3 regions of the Luteibacter aegosomatissinici genome follow, and region 2 is predicted to be linked to each of the others. Evidence: riboswitches for the same ligand, from Rfam matches in the RefSeq annotation. Region 2 holds a riboswitch; each other region holds the start of a gene.
What was found. Region 2 has a riboswitch for cobalamin ahead of L2Y97_RS21750 (TonB-dependent receptor domain-containing protein). Riboswitches for the same ligand answer to the same signal wherever they lie in the genome.
Positions count from the first base shown of each region.

Region 1 (4,818 bases), 300 kb from region 2:
ACCATGGACAGGCCCAGGCCTGTCCCCTCGCCTTCCGGCTTGGTGGTAAAGAACGGTTCGAAGACCTGTGCGAGCACCTCCGGCGCGATGCCGGTGCCCGTATCGGTGACCGCCAGCATGACGTACTGGCCGGCCTTCAGGTCACCGTGGGCCTTGGCGTAGGCCTCGTCCAGAAGCGCATTGCCGGCCTCGATCGTCAGCCGCCCCTGCCCGGCCATCGCATCGCGTGCATTGATCGCGAGGTTGAGCAGCGCATTCTCGACATTGCCGACATCCACCTGCGTATTCCACAGGCCACCGGCCACAACCGTCTCCACCTCGATCGCCTCGCCAAGCGACCGGCGCAACAAGTCGTCCATCTCGCGCACGAAGCGCCCGATGTTCACCACTTTGGGTGCCAGTGGCTGCCGCCGGCCGAACGCGAGCAGTTGCGCCGCCAGCCGCGAACCGCGGGTGACGCCAGCCATCGCATTGGCAACGCGGCGCTCGGCGCGCGGGTTACCCGCGACGTCGGCGGCCAGCAACTGCAGGTTCCCGCTGATCACCTGCAACAGGTTGTTGAAGTCATGCGCCACCCCGCCGGTGAGCTTGCCGATCGCATCCATCTTCTGCGCCTGGCGCAGCTGGTCCTGGGTGATATCGGCCGAACCATCCCCGCGCGGCCCCATCCAGGCCTGATCGCCACCCGTGGGGCGGAACGTTGCCAGGATGACCGCCTCGCCCGCCGCCGCGGCGCTCAACGTCTCAAGCGACAGCCGCCAGGCCGAGCCATCGGCCGCGTTCGCGTCCAGGTCGCGAACGCCCCGCGCACCGATCACCGCGAGAAGGGCTTCGATCGCCCCGCGCCCCGCCGCATCCCAGAACGCAAGGAACGCACGGCCGTCGAGCCGGTCCCGGGCCCACGCGTTCGCGTGCAGCGCGGTGCCCGAGGGCGATAGCGCCACCAGGCCAAAAGGCACCGCATCGAGCGATTGAAGGAGCAGTGCGTGGTCTTGCAGCGTGAACGTCGATGGCATCGAACCGCGTGATCCTTCATGTCATGGCGTGGAACGGGCCCGAATCTTAGCCTCGGGCCGCAATCACGTATGTGTAGACGCCCTTCACATGCCAGGACAGGTATTGGTTACGCCATGACCAGGGGCCCCAACAGCGTGTTTCCGCAACCCATTGAGTTGCCAGCGCATTGGAAAAAATCCCCTATATCTTGTGTTGACCTGCCCTGGTCCCAGCTATATCGTGTGTCCCGTTGGTGTCCGAGGCGGCGCGACTGCCCGTCGGACTTAAAAGGGAATCCGGTGTAAATCCGGAACTGCCCCGCAGCGGTAAGTGGAAACGATCCCGTTCAATGCACTGGCCTTTCAGGGGCTGGGAAGCGACGGGTAGGCAAGGCGGCATGCCGCCTTATGTCCACGAAGTCCGAAGACCTGCCAGCAGCCGTGCCCGAAGGGCATGGTTCGTGGTGACGGCTTCCGCGGGGAGGCACGTCGCGGACCGAAGCCCCACGCGCGGCTTCGTCCCCGGCTTTCCCGTCCTTGCCTAGCCACATCAAGCCCCGTCCGAGGGAACGGGAGTCTGGACCAGGCCCTGGGGCACGCCAAGCATGACGACGATGGATTCCGCAGCGCGCGAGCGCACCGAGACGGCCGACACGGCCGCCACCCCCACCACCAGCAGCGACAAGGCCCCGGCAGCGGGCTACCGCGAAGACGCCCCGCCGGCGTTTGCCCTTACCCCTCCGCATAACCCGGGCCAGATGCGCGTCACCAAGCGCAACGGCGGCCAGGAAACCGTGGATGTGAACAAGATCGTGCGCGCGGTAACGCGCAGCGCCGATGGCCTGTTCGCGGTCGATCCCATGCGCGTGGCGCTGAAGACGATCGGCGGCCTGTACGACGGTGCCACCACGCAGGAGCTCGATCAGCTCTCCATCCGTACCTCCGCCGCGCTCACGGCCGAGGAGCCGGAATACGGCCAGCTCGCCGCGCGCCTGCTCTCCGCCTTCATCGACAAGGAAGTGAGCGGCCAGGAAATCCAGTCGTTCTCGCAGTCGATCAACATCGGCGGTGAGCTGGGCATTCTCAATGAACGCTTGCGCGCGTTCGTCAGCGCCAACGCGCGCAAGCTCAACGATGCGATCGACCTGAACGCCTCGCGCCGTTTCGAGTACTTCGGCCTGCGTACGGTGTACGACCGCTACCTGCTGCGCCACCCGACCAAGCGCCACGTCATCGAGACGCCGCAGTACTTCTTCATGCGCATTGCCTGCGCGCTCGGCGGCAACGATGTCGCCGAGACGCTGGAGCTGTACCGCATGCTCTCGTCGCTCGAGTACCTGGCCAGCTCGCCCACGCTGTTCAATGCCGGCACGGCACACGAGCAGCTGTCGTCGTGCTTCCTGCTCGATTCGCCGCAGGATGACCTGGCGTCGATCTACTCGAAGTACGGCGATGTCGCGCAGTTGTCCAAGTTCGCCGGCGGCATCGGCCTGGCCTACTCGCGCATCCGCTCGCGCGGTTCGCTCATCCGCGGTACCAATGGCCATTCCAACGGCCTGGTGCCCTGGCTGAAGACGCTCGACGCCTCCGTCGCCGCGGTGAACCAGGGCGGCAAGCGCAAGGGCGCGGCCTGCGTGTACCTGGAAAGCTGGCACGCCGATATCGAGGAATTCCTCGAGCTGCGTGAAAACACCGGCGACGACGCCCGCCGCACGCACAACCTGAACCTGGCGAACTGGGTGCCGGATCTGTTCATGCGCCGGGTCGAGACCGATGGCGACTGGTCGCTGTTCGATCCGAAGATCGTGCCGCACTTCGTCGACACCTGGGGCGAGACGTTCGAAGCCGCCTACGCCAAGGCGGAAGCGGAAGGCCTGGCCACGAAGCAGGTGAAGGCGCGTGAGCTTTACGCGCGCATGCTGCGTTCGCTGGCCCAGACCGGCAACGGCTGGATGACCTTCAAGGATCGCTCCAACGCCACCAGCAACCAGACGGCGAAGCCGCAGAACGTTATCCACCTTTCGAACCTGTGCACCGAGATCCTCGAGGTGACCAACGAGGGCGAGACGGCGGTATGCAACCTGGGTTCGGTGAACCTGGCCCGCCACGTCGTGGATGGCGCGTTCGATTTCGAGAAGCTTGCGACCACCGTGCGTACGGCCGTGCGCCAGCTCAACCGCGTGATCGACCTGAACTTCTACCCGATCGATACCGCGCGCACCGCGAACATGAAGTGGCGCCCGGTGGGCCTGGGCGTGATGGGCCTGCAGGATGTGTTCTTCAAGCTGCGCCTGCGCTTCGATTCGGATGAAGCCCGCGAGCTGTCCACGCGCATTTCGGAAGAGATTTACTTCCACGCGCTGTCGCAGTCCAACGAGATCGCCGAGCGCGACGGGTCCCACCCGGGCTTCGACGAGAGCCGCGCCGCCAACGGCGAGCTCCAGTTCGATTACTGGCCGGCCGCCACGCCGAACGGCAAGGATGGCCGCTGGGCCGAACTGCGCGAGAAGGTGAAGACGCACGGCCTGCGTAACTCGCTGCTCATCGCCATCGCGCCGACCGCCACCATCGCGTCCATCGCCGGTTGCTACGAGTGCATCGAGCCGCAGGTATCCAACCTGTTCAAACGCGAAACGCTGTCGGGCGATTTCCTCGTGGTGAACCGCCACCTGGTCGAAGAGCTGAAGACGCTGGGCTTGTGGACCGCCGAGATCCGCGACCAGATCAAGCTGGCCGAAGGTTCGGTGCAGGGCATCAACGCCATTCCGGCTGAACTGCGCGCCATCTACCGCACCGTGTGGGAGCTGCCGCAGAAGTCGCTGATCGACCTGGCCGCCGCGCGCGGTGCCTACATCGACCAGAGCCAGTCGCTGAACCTGTTCATGGAAAACCCGAACATCGGCCAGCTCTCGTCCATGTACATGTACGCATGGAAATCCGGCGTAAAGACCACGTACTACCTGCGCTCGCGCCCCGCCACCCGCATTGCGAAGACGACGGTCAGCGCCGCCGCTGCCGCGCCGGTCGCGCCGGTGGTGAACACGCAGGAACAGGCCGAGGCCGCGGTGTTCTGCTCGCTCGAGAACCCCGAGTACTGCGAAGCCTGCCAGTAACGCATCACCTGTAGGAGCCCACCCCGTGGGCGACATGTTTCGCTACAGCGCCGCAAGTGTCGTGGCCCTTACGCGAACGGCGTCGCCCACAGGGTGGGCTCCTACAGGTCTTCAACGAATTTCAGAGGCACCTTATGTCCGCCCACCCCATCACCCGCGATGCGCACCTGCTCGATCCGGGCTTCGAACTGACGCTGCGCCCCATGCGCTACCCGAAGTTCTACGAGATGTACCGCGCCGCCATCCGCAACACGTGGACGGTGGAAGAAGTGGATTTCTCGCTCGACGTGACCGACCTCAAGTCGAAGATGTCCGATGCGGATCGCCACCTGATCCACCGCCTGGTCGCTTTCTTCGCGACCGGCGACACCATCGTCTCGAACAACCTCGTGCTCAACCTGTACCAGCACGTGAACTCGCCCGAAGCGCGCATGTTCCTGTCGCGCCAGCTCTACGAGGAAGCACTGCACGTGCAGTTCTACCTCACGCTGCTCGATACCTATATCCCGGATCCCAACGAGCGTAACAAGGCCTTCGCGGCCATCGAGACCATCCCCTCGATCCGCCAGAAGGGTGAGTTCTGCTTCAAGTGGATCGACTCCATCCAGAATCTGAATCGCCTGGAAACCCGCGAGCACCGCCGTCAGTTCCTCCTGAACCTGATCTGCTTCGCCGCGTGCATCGAAGGCCTGTTCTTCTTCGCCGCGTTC
Region 1 covers NZ_CP095742.1:4,569,226-4,574,043, forward strand. Annotated here, with positions in the region: gene L2Y97_RS20560 (response regulator) at 1-1,016, opposite strand, end outside; cobalamin riboswitch at 1,231-1,446, shown strand; gene L2Y97_RS20565 (ribonucleoside-diphosphate reductase subunit alpha) at 1,610-4,108, shown strand; gene L2Y97_RS20570 (ribonucleotide-diphosphate reductase subunit beta) at 4,243-4,818, shown strand, end outside.
Region 1: it holds a riboswitch for cobalamin, as region 2 does, so the genes downstream of both, L2Y97_RS20565 (ribonucleoside-diphosphate reductase subunit alpha) here and L2Y97_RS21750 (TonB-dependent receptor domain-containing protein) in region 2, are expected to answer to the same signal.

Region 2 (4,818 bases):
CCGTAGGAGCGCGCTTGCGCGCGATGGGTGCTCGCGGTGGACCGGATCGCGCGCAAGCGCGCTCCTACAGGGGTATCGCTTGCTTTACGTCAGGGCTTACGGAGCAGGCGCGAAACGCACGGTCACGTAATAGGTGCGGCCCAGCTGGTTGTAGTACGCCGCCGTCTCATAGTGCTTGTCGGCTACGTTGGCCACGCGGCCCTGAACGCTCCAGGCGTTATCCACATGCCAGGTCGCACGCAGGTCGGCCGTCGTGTAACCGCCCAGGCGGGTGGTGTTGGCCGCGTCGTCGTAGCTGTAGCCGGCTGCATACACCGAGCCGCCCACCGTGAAGGCGCCCAGGTCCTTGTCCAGGTCCACCCGGCCGGTGCGGCGCGGGCGGCGGGCCAGCAGGTTGTCTTCTTGCGGGCCGCTATCGCGGTTCAGCGGCTGCTGCAGCGTGAGGTACGTACGCACGTGCCAGCCATCCACATCGGCGCCGAGCTGGCCCTCGAGACCACGGATACGGGCCTGGCTCACGTTGATCGGCAGGAAGTTGGCGTCGTAACCGATCAGGTCGTCCACCTTGGTCTGGTAGGCGTTCACCGCCCAGTTCCAGATACCCGGGCCGCCACTCAGGCCGATCTCGGCCGTGCGCGACTTCTCCGGCTTCAGCGAGACGGGGGCACCGTACGGGTAGTACTCGTCGTTGAAGGTCGGTGCATGGAACGCCGTGCCGTACGAGGCCGTGATCCGCATGCCGTTATCGAAGCGAAAGCCGTACGCCGCCGAGCCGGTGTTGTGGTTGCCGAACTGGGTGTTGTGGTCGTGGCGCGCGGAAAGCTGGATCTCGTGCGGACCAAACACGCCCTGGTACAGGGCGAACACGCCGGTGTTGTTGCGGGTGGTCTTGAGGTAATCCGTGTCGCTATCCAGCTTCTCCTGCTGGTAATCCACGCCCGCGCTCAGGGTCTGGCCCGGCGCCAGGGTGACATCGTTCTGCCAGGCGGCCTGGTTGCGCTTGGAATAGAGGTAGCCCTGGCGCACCTTGTCCACACCGTAGTTCACGTAGTCCAGGGTCTTGTCGGCGCCGTTGAGGTAGTTATCAGCACGGTCCTGGTTCTGGCCCACGCTCACCGACATGCGCCAGTCGGCCATCACGTCGAAGCTGAGCTTGCCGCCGGCCACCTGCTGCGAGCGGCGGGTAAGGTTCTGGTAATCGCCGTCGTACTCGATCGTGCCCTTGCTGCGCAGCCAGCTGCCGGTGAGCTCGGTGCCGTCATCCCAGCGGTAGCCGCCTGAAAGCGCGCCGTTGTAGGTGCGGTAGGCATCGTGGTCGGGCTCATCGGTGAAGCAGCCCTTGAAGGCCGTGCCCGCGCCGATGCGGCAGGCATTGATGCCGGAGGTGTACTGGCCGCCCAGGCTGGCGTTGTACCAACCGTGGGTGGTGCCGCCGGAGACGCCGAACTGGCCGGCGCTGTAGCCATGGCTGCCGCCGGTCACCGAGACCGAAGGCGTCGGCGCTTCGCCGGCCTGGCCGTGGCGGGTGAAGATCTGGATGACGCCACCGATGGCGTCCGAGCCGTACAGGGTCGAACGCGGGCCGCGGACCACTTCGATGTGGTCGATCTGCTCGACCGGGAGCTGCTCGTAGGCCGGCAGGCCGGCACCGACCGTGCCCACGCGGACGCCATCGATCAGCACCAGGGTGTGTGCGGAGTTGGTGCCGCGCATGAACAGGGACGTCTGCTGGCCGATGCCACCGGTGTTGGCCATGACGACGCCGGGCAGGCCGGTGAGCAGGTCCTGCACGCTGGTGGGCTGCAGGCGCTCGATGTCGTCGCGGGTGATCACGGTGACCGGGGCCAGCACCTCGTCCAGCGGAGTGGGCGCGCGGTTGGCGGTAACGACCACCGAGGGCAACGTTTCCGGGGCATCGGCGGCGTGGGCGATGGTGATGGACGACAGCAGGGCGGTCGCGAGCAGGGTCTTCTTCATGTGTGGAGCGTCCTCGTGCCGCGGGCGGCAAGTCTTGGAAACGGGGACGGTCACGGGGGTGTGGCGAACGGCGCACGGGCGGCGGGGCCCGGTGACTGTCCGGATCCGCCCGCCGCGAATCGTCCGAAACAGGTCGCGCCCGCGGCCATGGCTGGCGCGGGGGTGCGTTTCGGGCCGGTCTCCGGACTTGCCTTTACCGCGTGGGCGGGTTCGTCCGGCGCCTTCCCACTCCGTGTGGAGCAGTGGCTGAGGCCGGATGGAATGGGGGTGGTCCCCTGGGGCTTACCGTTGCGGGGGCAGTGCCGGCCTTGCCGCTTCAGCGGCGCACCGGCTTCCCGTTTCATCCTTCCGCCGTGGAGGCGGGTGGACACCCGAACGGGGGGCATTCTAGCGGTGATCGGGTCGGACCGGAGGAAATCGGTTCATTCGCTTATGCGAATGCATGTGACCAGCGGCTTGCGCCGCCTCGCTCTGGTGGTTTCGAGGCCGAGAGCCGTCGGTGCCCACCCTCGCGTCGGATGCTGCGGCTGCGCCGCCGTGCCTTTGATTCGCGCACAAGGTGCGCTCCTACAACCGCCGCCCCGTGAGTGAGCCATGGGCCAGCCCCATCTAAGGCTGGCCTACGGCCGCTCTCTTGTGCGGAACTCGCCTCGAGGGTGGGCACCGACGGCTCTTTTGACCCATGAGGTTGGGTGGGTGGAGAGCCGCGGCGTTGTCTGCTGGGAGATTGGTACGTTCGGACACGTGCGGACGGACAGCGGCTTCGTCCGCGGACAGGCGTGGTCGTGTGGCGTGGATGGGCGCAGATGGCGTCGTGGCGCCGTTTCCGGGGTGTAGGTTAGGTTGGCACGGTGAATGCAACGCCTTGGGCAACGGGGCCTGGCCCCATCTGACCCACCTCACGGAGCATCGCCATGAACGTTGAAACCTTCCTGCTCAAATCCTTCTTCGTTGCTGCCGTGCTGACCTGTGTGTTGGCCATGGGTTCGTTTGTCACGGCGAGCCCGTCGCACCTGCCAGCGACCGTGGTGGCCGTCGCTCGGTGATCGGTTGCGGCGTCATCGCAGCGTGGGTTGTTCGCGTGCAAGCACGCTCCCACACGAGCCTGGCGTGGTCATTCATCCGATCGCGGTACCCCGTGTAGGAGCCCACCCTGTGGGCGACATCTTTCGCGACGACGTAGCACTGTGGCTTTGTCGCGAACGGCGTCGCCCACAGGGTGGGCACCGACGGCTCTCGGCCTCACGCCCACAAGCACGAGGCGGCGCAAGCCGCTAAGAACACGCATTCGCGCTAGCGAATGAACCGCTTCGATAGCGCGAAGCCAGAGGCGAGCCGTCTCAGGCGGTGTAAACGCGCTCGCCGCCGATCCAGGTTTCTACCACGTGGTGGGTGTCGTCCAGCACCACGAAATCCGCGCGGAAGCCCGCGGCGATGTGGCCGTGCGTCGCGCCCAGGCCCAGGAAGGCCGCCGGGTACGTCGATGCCATGCGTGCCGCCTCGTCGTAAGGCACGCCCACCATGTTGATCGTATTGCGCACCGCCGAGGCCATATCGAGTGCCGAACCCGCCAGCGTGCCGTCCGCCGTCTGGCAAACGCCATCCTTCGCCGTGATCGTCTCGCCCTTCAGCACGAAGTTCGGATTATCCGAACCCACCGGCGGCATCGCATCCGTCACCAGCATCATCTTCTCGCGCGTCTTCGCCGCGATAGCGACACGCAGCGACGCCGGATGCACATGGTGGCCATCCACGATCAGGCCACACCAGCTCGCATGATCTTCCAGCGCGGCACCCACCACGCCCGGCTCGCGGCTGGTGAACGGTGTCATCGCGTTGAACAGGTGGGTGAAGCCGCGCACGCCCATCGCCAGCGCATTGCGCGTCGTCTCGTAGTCGGCTGCCGTGTGGCCCGCGCAGACGATCACGCCGTTATCGACCAGCTGCTTCAACACGTCATCGCTTGCTCGCTCGGGTGCCAGCGTCAGCAGCGTCACGCCACCGTGGCGGCGGGCGACCATCGCGATGTCATCAGCGCCTGCGATACGGAACTTCGCCGGATCGTGCACGCCCTTGCGCTCGGGCGCGATGAAGGGGCCTTCCAGGTGCACGCCGAGCACGCCCGGCACGCCCTGCTCCACCGCCGCGTTCACGGCATCGATCGCGCGCGACATTACCTCGGCATCGTCGCTGATCAGCGTGGGCAGGAAGCCCGTGGTGCCGTACTTCGCATGCGCCTCGCCGATCGCGCGGATCGTTTCCACCGTGGGTGCGTCGTTGAACAGCACGCCACCGCCGCCGTTCACCTGGCAATCGATAAAGCCCGGCAGCAACGTGCGCCCGCCCAGGTCGTGGCGTTCCGCAGCGCGCACGCGCGGATCCGACGGCAAGGCGAGCCCGGTGATCTTGTCATCATCGACCAGCACGGCAAAGCCGGTCTGGAAGCCGTTGTCGGTCAGCACGCGGCCGTTGACGAGGGCGAGGGTCATGGGTGGAATCTCGTGGCCAGGTTAAAGGGTGCGTTCGGTGAAGCGTCAAGGGTAAAGCGTGAGGATGAGCGGTACTTGCGCGCTTCTACTTACGGTTTGCTCTTCGCGGTTAAACGGTTTCCGTCACCTTGTTGAGGTGCGGCGGGACATCGGGGTTGAAGCCGCGCTTGATCGCGAGGGCCGCGGTGGCGCGGTAGAAGCTCTGCACGGTGACCAGCGGCGCGGCGATCGGCGCGGTGGCGACCAGCGGCAACACGCCCTCGCCCGTTGCGCCCGGTGCGGCAACCCACACCTTGGCGCCGCGCTTGCGGAACTCGGCGGCTACATCGAGCACGCCCGGCAGGGTGTCGTC
Region 2 covers NZ_CP095742.1:4,866,673-4,871,490, reverse strand. Annotated here, with positions in the region: gene L2Y97_RS21750 (TonB-dependent receptor domain-containing protein) at 97-1,977, opposite strand; cobalamin riboswitch at 2,133-2,367, opposite strand; gene L2Y97_RS22415 (hypothetical protein) at 2,892-3,023, shown strand; gene nagA (N-acetylglucosamine-6-phosphate deacetylase) at 3,318-4,466, opposite strand; gene L2Y97_RS21740 (SIS domain-containing protein) at 4,576-4,818, opposite strand, start outside.

Region 3 (4,818 bases), 350 kb from region 2:
GCGTTGCTCTTGCAGATGCTCGATGGCGTATCGGCGATGGCGATGGCGCGCGCCGCGTAGTCACGTGCCAGGTCGTACTGGCCCGCCATGATCAGCAACTGCGCTGCTTCGGCCAGCGCCTGGTAGCGCGCATGGTCATCCTCGACGCCCGGGAGGGCGGCCACCATGGCATCCAGGCGGACGAAGGCGTCCTGGTAATGCCTGCCCACGCCGAGGATGTTCACCAGCGTGGCGGTGGCACGCAGGCGCAGGACCTTGTCGGGCGCCTGGTCGGCAATGCGTGCCAGCGCGGGGGTGGCCTTCGCATGATCGCCCGCGTAGGCCAGTTGCCAGGCTTCCAGGTAGGCCAGGTGCATCTGCTCGGCGGGGGACATCTGCCCGCGCGACGGCGCAAGGCGCGACAGCGTGGCGACGAACGCCGGGTGATCGGAGGTCTTCGTGGCGTCGGCCACCGTGAGCGTGGCCGCGGCGTTTTCACCAGGATGAAGCTGAGCGCGCCCGTCACCGGCATACAGCGCCAGTGTGGCAAGAGCGGCCGCCGGCAGCCACCGGCGGAAACGTCGCAGCGACACGTCCGTGCGTGGCGGCGCGCTTACCGGCGCGCGCCGTCTGGCACGGAAGACATGATTCCGATTGGCATGGCATCCCCAGATATGCGCCGGCAAGCCCCCCGGTCTGCCTGGCGCGTGACGATCATAGCGTGCTGCCACCGGCCCGGCGTGATGATCCACCGGCCTGGCGCACCGCCCCCAAAACGCCATGAGCCGGCCCGAAGGCCGCCGCATGCGCTCCCCACTCTCGCAGCACACCCCACGGACTGAACCCATGACCCGCCTGCCCGGACTGGACACCCTGCGCGCCATCGCCATCGTGTGGGTGATGCTGTTCCACAGCTACCTTATCGGCGGGCTCGGTGAAAACTTTGGCGTGCTCGAACACGCTGGCTGGATGGGCGTGGACCTGTTCTTCGTGCTCAGCGGGTACCTGATCGGCGCCCAGGTGTTCATCGCGTTGCGTGACACGGGGCGGCTGGACATGAAGGCGTTCTACCAACGGCGCGCCTTCCGCATCCTGCCTGCCTACATCGTGGTGCTGGCCCTCTACCTGGCATGGCCGCTTTGGCGCGAAACCCCGCTGATGCAGCCGGCATGGCAGTTCGCCACGTTTACGTTCAATCTGTTGTTCGATGCGCCGCAGCGGTATGCCTTCTCCCACGTATGGTCGCTGTGCGTCGAGGAGCACTTCTACCTCGTGTTCCCAGCGCTGGCGATTCTGCTGGCCGGGCGACTGACGGCGGCGCGCTTCGTCCTCCTGTGCGCTGGCGTGCTGCTGGGCGGCATCGCGCTGCGCGCGTGGCTGTGGCAGGTTCACCTGGCGCCCCTTGCCGATATGGATGTCCCCACTGGGCCGGCGTACCTGCGCTACCTCTACTACCCCACGTACTCACGGCTGGATGGCCTGCTGGCGGGCGTGGCCGTGGCGGCATGCGCCGTCTTCCGCCCGGCCTGGCTGGCGTGGGCCCGATGCCATGCCGCCGCGCTGCTGGGTGCGTCAGCATTGCTGCTCGCTGGCTGCATCGTGTTCTTCGACGGCGGCCGCCTCGGTTTCTGGCAGAACGCGATCGGCTACCCGCTCGTGGCTCTTGCGATGGCCGGCTTCGTCGGCATGGCGGCGGGTGGCACCTGGCTTGCCCGGCGGCACGTGCCCGGCGCGGGGTGGCTCGCCCGCGCCTCGTACAGCCTCTACCTCAGCCACAAGGGCGCCTTCATGCTTACCGTGGCCCTGCTGGACGGGCGGCTGGACGGCCATCCGGTGTGGCGCTTCGTTGCTTTTGCCGTGGTGGTGCTCGCCGTGGGAGCAGCCCTGCACTACCTCGTCGAGCGTCCCTTCCTGCGCTGGCGTGAGCGCCGTTCCGCTACACTACGGGCACCCAGGGTGATCCAAGGCGCCAGCGCCGCGGATTGAAACGGGAATCCGGTGACCCGCAGGTCGTGTGCCTGCGCCATTCCGGAGCTGCCCCCGCAACGGTAGGCGAGTTGAAGGGGCTGGCCAATGCCACTGTGCCGCGTGCGGCATGGGAAGGCGCCAGCCCTCGCAGGTAACCCCTGCACTCGCGAGCCCGGAGACCGGCCCACGTGGTATCACCGGACAGGCGGAGGGCCCTGGTCGCGGGTGGCCCGACTCCGTTCGCCGTCGCTTGCTCCTTGCCCACGCTCGTCCCTCGCAGCCAAATGCCGCGCGGGTAGGCGCGGCCAGCAGGGAGTTCCAACGTGTCGTTCCGTCCGCACCACCTCGCGCTCGCCATCGGCCTCGCGACGCTCACGCCCGTCGCCGCCCATGCCGATGACGCCGCCTCCACCGATCTCGACAAGGTGGTGGTTACCGCCAGCCGCACCGAGCAGACCCTCAACCAGGTACTCTCGGCCTCCACCGTGATCGACCGCGCCGATATCGAACGGCTGCAGCCGCGGTCGCTGGCCGACCTGCTGCGCGCCACCCCGGGTGTTTCCATTGCCAACAACGGCGGCCCGGGCAAGGCCACCTCCGTGTTCATGCGCGGCACCGAATCCGACCACGTGCTGGTCCTCGTCGATGGCGTGAAGATCGGCTCGGCCACCTCCGGTACCGCCGCCTTCCAGGATATTCCGGTCGACCAGATCGAGCGCATCGAGATCGTCCGTGGTCCGTACTCGAGCCTTTACGGTTCCGATGCGCTGGGCGGTGTGATCCAGATCTTTACCCGCCACCCGCAGGGCGCTTTCGTGCCCAACCTTTCGGTCGGCGTTGGCAGCTGGTCCACGCTGCGCGGCTCGGCCGGTTTTGCGGGCCGCGGCACCAACGGCTGGTACTCGGTGGAGGCCAGTCACGACCAGACCCATGGCATTAACGCGTGCCGCGGCAAGCCCAGCCCGGGCGGTGGTGGTTGCTACACCTATGAGCCCGATGACGATGGTTACCGCAACAACGCACTGTCGCTGAAGGGCGGCTGGCGCTTTGACGAACAGTGGGATGCCGATGCCAGTGCGACGCGTAGCGAAGGCCACAACTACTACGACGGCACCAGCAGCAACTCGGCGGAATCGGCGACGCAGACGGTGGGCGGACGCCTGCGTTATCGCCCGGCACAGGACGCGCTGGTCACGCTGAACGTCGGGCGTAGCCTGGATCTGTCCACCGATTACGAGAACGGCGTCTACGCCGATACGTTCAACACGCATCGCGACCTGGCGTCGCTGCAGGCTGACCTCGGCAAGGTGGGTGGCGCATACGGCCTCACCACGCTCGGTTTTGACTGGCAGCGCGACCGCGTGGTCGGCAGCACGGATTACTTCGTGGATGCGCGCCGTAACCACGCGCTGTTCGCCCAGTGGCAGCAGGAGTTCGGCGACAGTTCGATCCAGGGCAGCCTGCGCCGCGACGAGAACAGCCAGTTCGGCGGCAAGACCACCGGCAGCCTGCAATACGGCTATGCCCTGACGAAGGAGCTACGCGTCACGGGTAGCTACGGTACGGCGTTCAAGGCACCGACCTTCAACGACCTGTACTACCCCGATTACGGCAACCCGGACCTGAAGCCGGAAACCTCGCGTAACTGGGAGCTGGGCCTGCGCGGTACGCCGGGCTGGGGCAACTGGTCGATCAATGCGTTCCAGAATCGTATCGATCACCTGATCGTGTTCGATTCGAGCCTGACTGGCCCGCTGTTCCCATTTGGCGGCGCGAACAATATCGACCGCTCGCGGATCCGTGGCGTGGAACTGGCGGCCGATACGACGCTGGGTGACTGGCGCCTGGGCGGCAACGCCACCTGGCTCTCGCCCGAAGATGACAGCGACGACGCGACGCACGGCAACCTGCTGCCACGCCGCGCGCGTCGCACGGCCAATGTCGATGTAGACCGCAGCTTCGGCGCCCTCAGTGTCGGCGCCAGCGTCTACGCATCGGCTTACCGCTATGACGACACGGCCAACCTGCACCGCCTGGGCGGCTACGCGTTGACCGACCTGCGCATGGCTTACGCGATCGATACCGCATGGAACGTGGAGCTGTCGGCGAAGAACATCTTCGATCGCCATTACGAAACCGCGCGCTACTTCAACCAGCCTGGCCGCAACTGGATGCTCACGTTCCGCTACCAGCCGCGCTCCTGATCCACCCACCGGAGGAAACCACGATGAAACCGCTTTCCCGTCCCGCGTTCGCCGCCCTCGCCGCGCTCTTCGCGCTGGTGATGATCGGCACCCGCTTCCATCATTTCGGCGACATGCTGCATTTGCCCGATGCGTCGATGGCGTTGTTCTTCCTGGGTGGCATCTACCTGCGCAAGCACCTGGCCTTCATCGGCTTCGTGGTGCTGGCCGTGCTGGTGGACTGGTACTCGGTGAGTTACGCGGGCGTCAGCGATTTCTGCATCACCGTGGCGTACGCCTTCCTGCCGCTCGCGTACGCCGTACTCTGGTACGGCGGCCGCCTGCTGGCTCCGCGCTTCGATGGCTCGCTGCGTTCACATGGCCTCGTGTTCCTCGGCATCGTGGTGTGCGCCACGCTGAGCTATGCCGTGTCGAATGGCGCGTTCTATTGGCTGGGTGGTCGTTACCAGCATCCGCACATGGCCGAATACCTTGCCCGGTTCATGCAGTGGGCCCCGCTGTTCGTTCGTGCCGCGACGCTGTACGTGCTGGCGGCGCAGGTGCTGCACGCGGTGATCGCGCATTTCCTGCCAAAGGAGGGTGGCCGCGGCGCGGCCCATGCATGACCGATAAGCCCGAATGGCGCGACATGGATGACGCATCGCGCTACCGGGACCGTGCCCAGCGG
Region 3 covers NZ_CP095742.1:4,516,241-4,521,058, reverse strand. Annotated here, with positions in the region: gene L2Y97_RS20385 (GGDEF domain-containing protein) at 1-572, opposite strand, end outside; partial or broken gene L2Y97_RS20380 (acyltransferase family protein) at 826-1,920, shown strand; cobalamin riboswitch at 1,917-2,149, shown strand; gene btuB (TonB-dependent vitamin B12 receptor) at 2,271-4,151, shown strand; gene L2Y97_RS20370 (hypothetical protein) at 4,175-4,756, shown strand; gene cobO (cob(I)yrinic acid a,c-diamide adenosyltransferase) at 4,780-4,818, shown strand, end outside.
Region 3: it holds a riboswitch for cobalamin, as region 2 does, so the genes downstream of both, btuB (TonB-dependent vitamin B12 receptor) here and L2Y97_RS21750 (TonB-dependent receptor domain-containing protein) in region 2, are expected to answer to the same signal.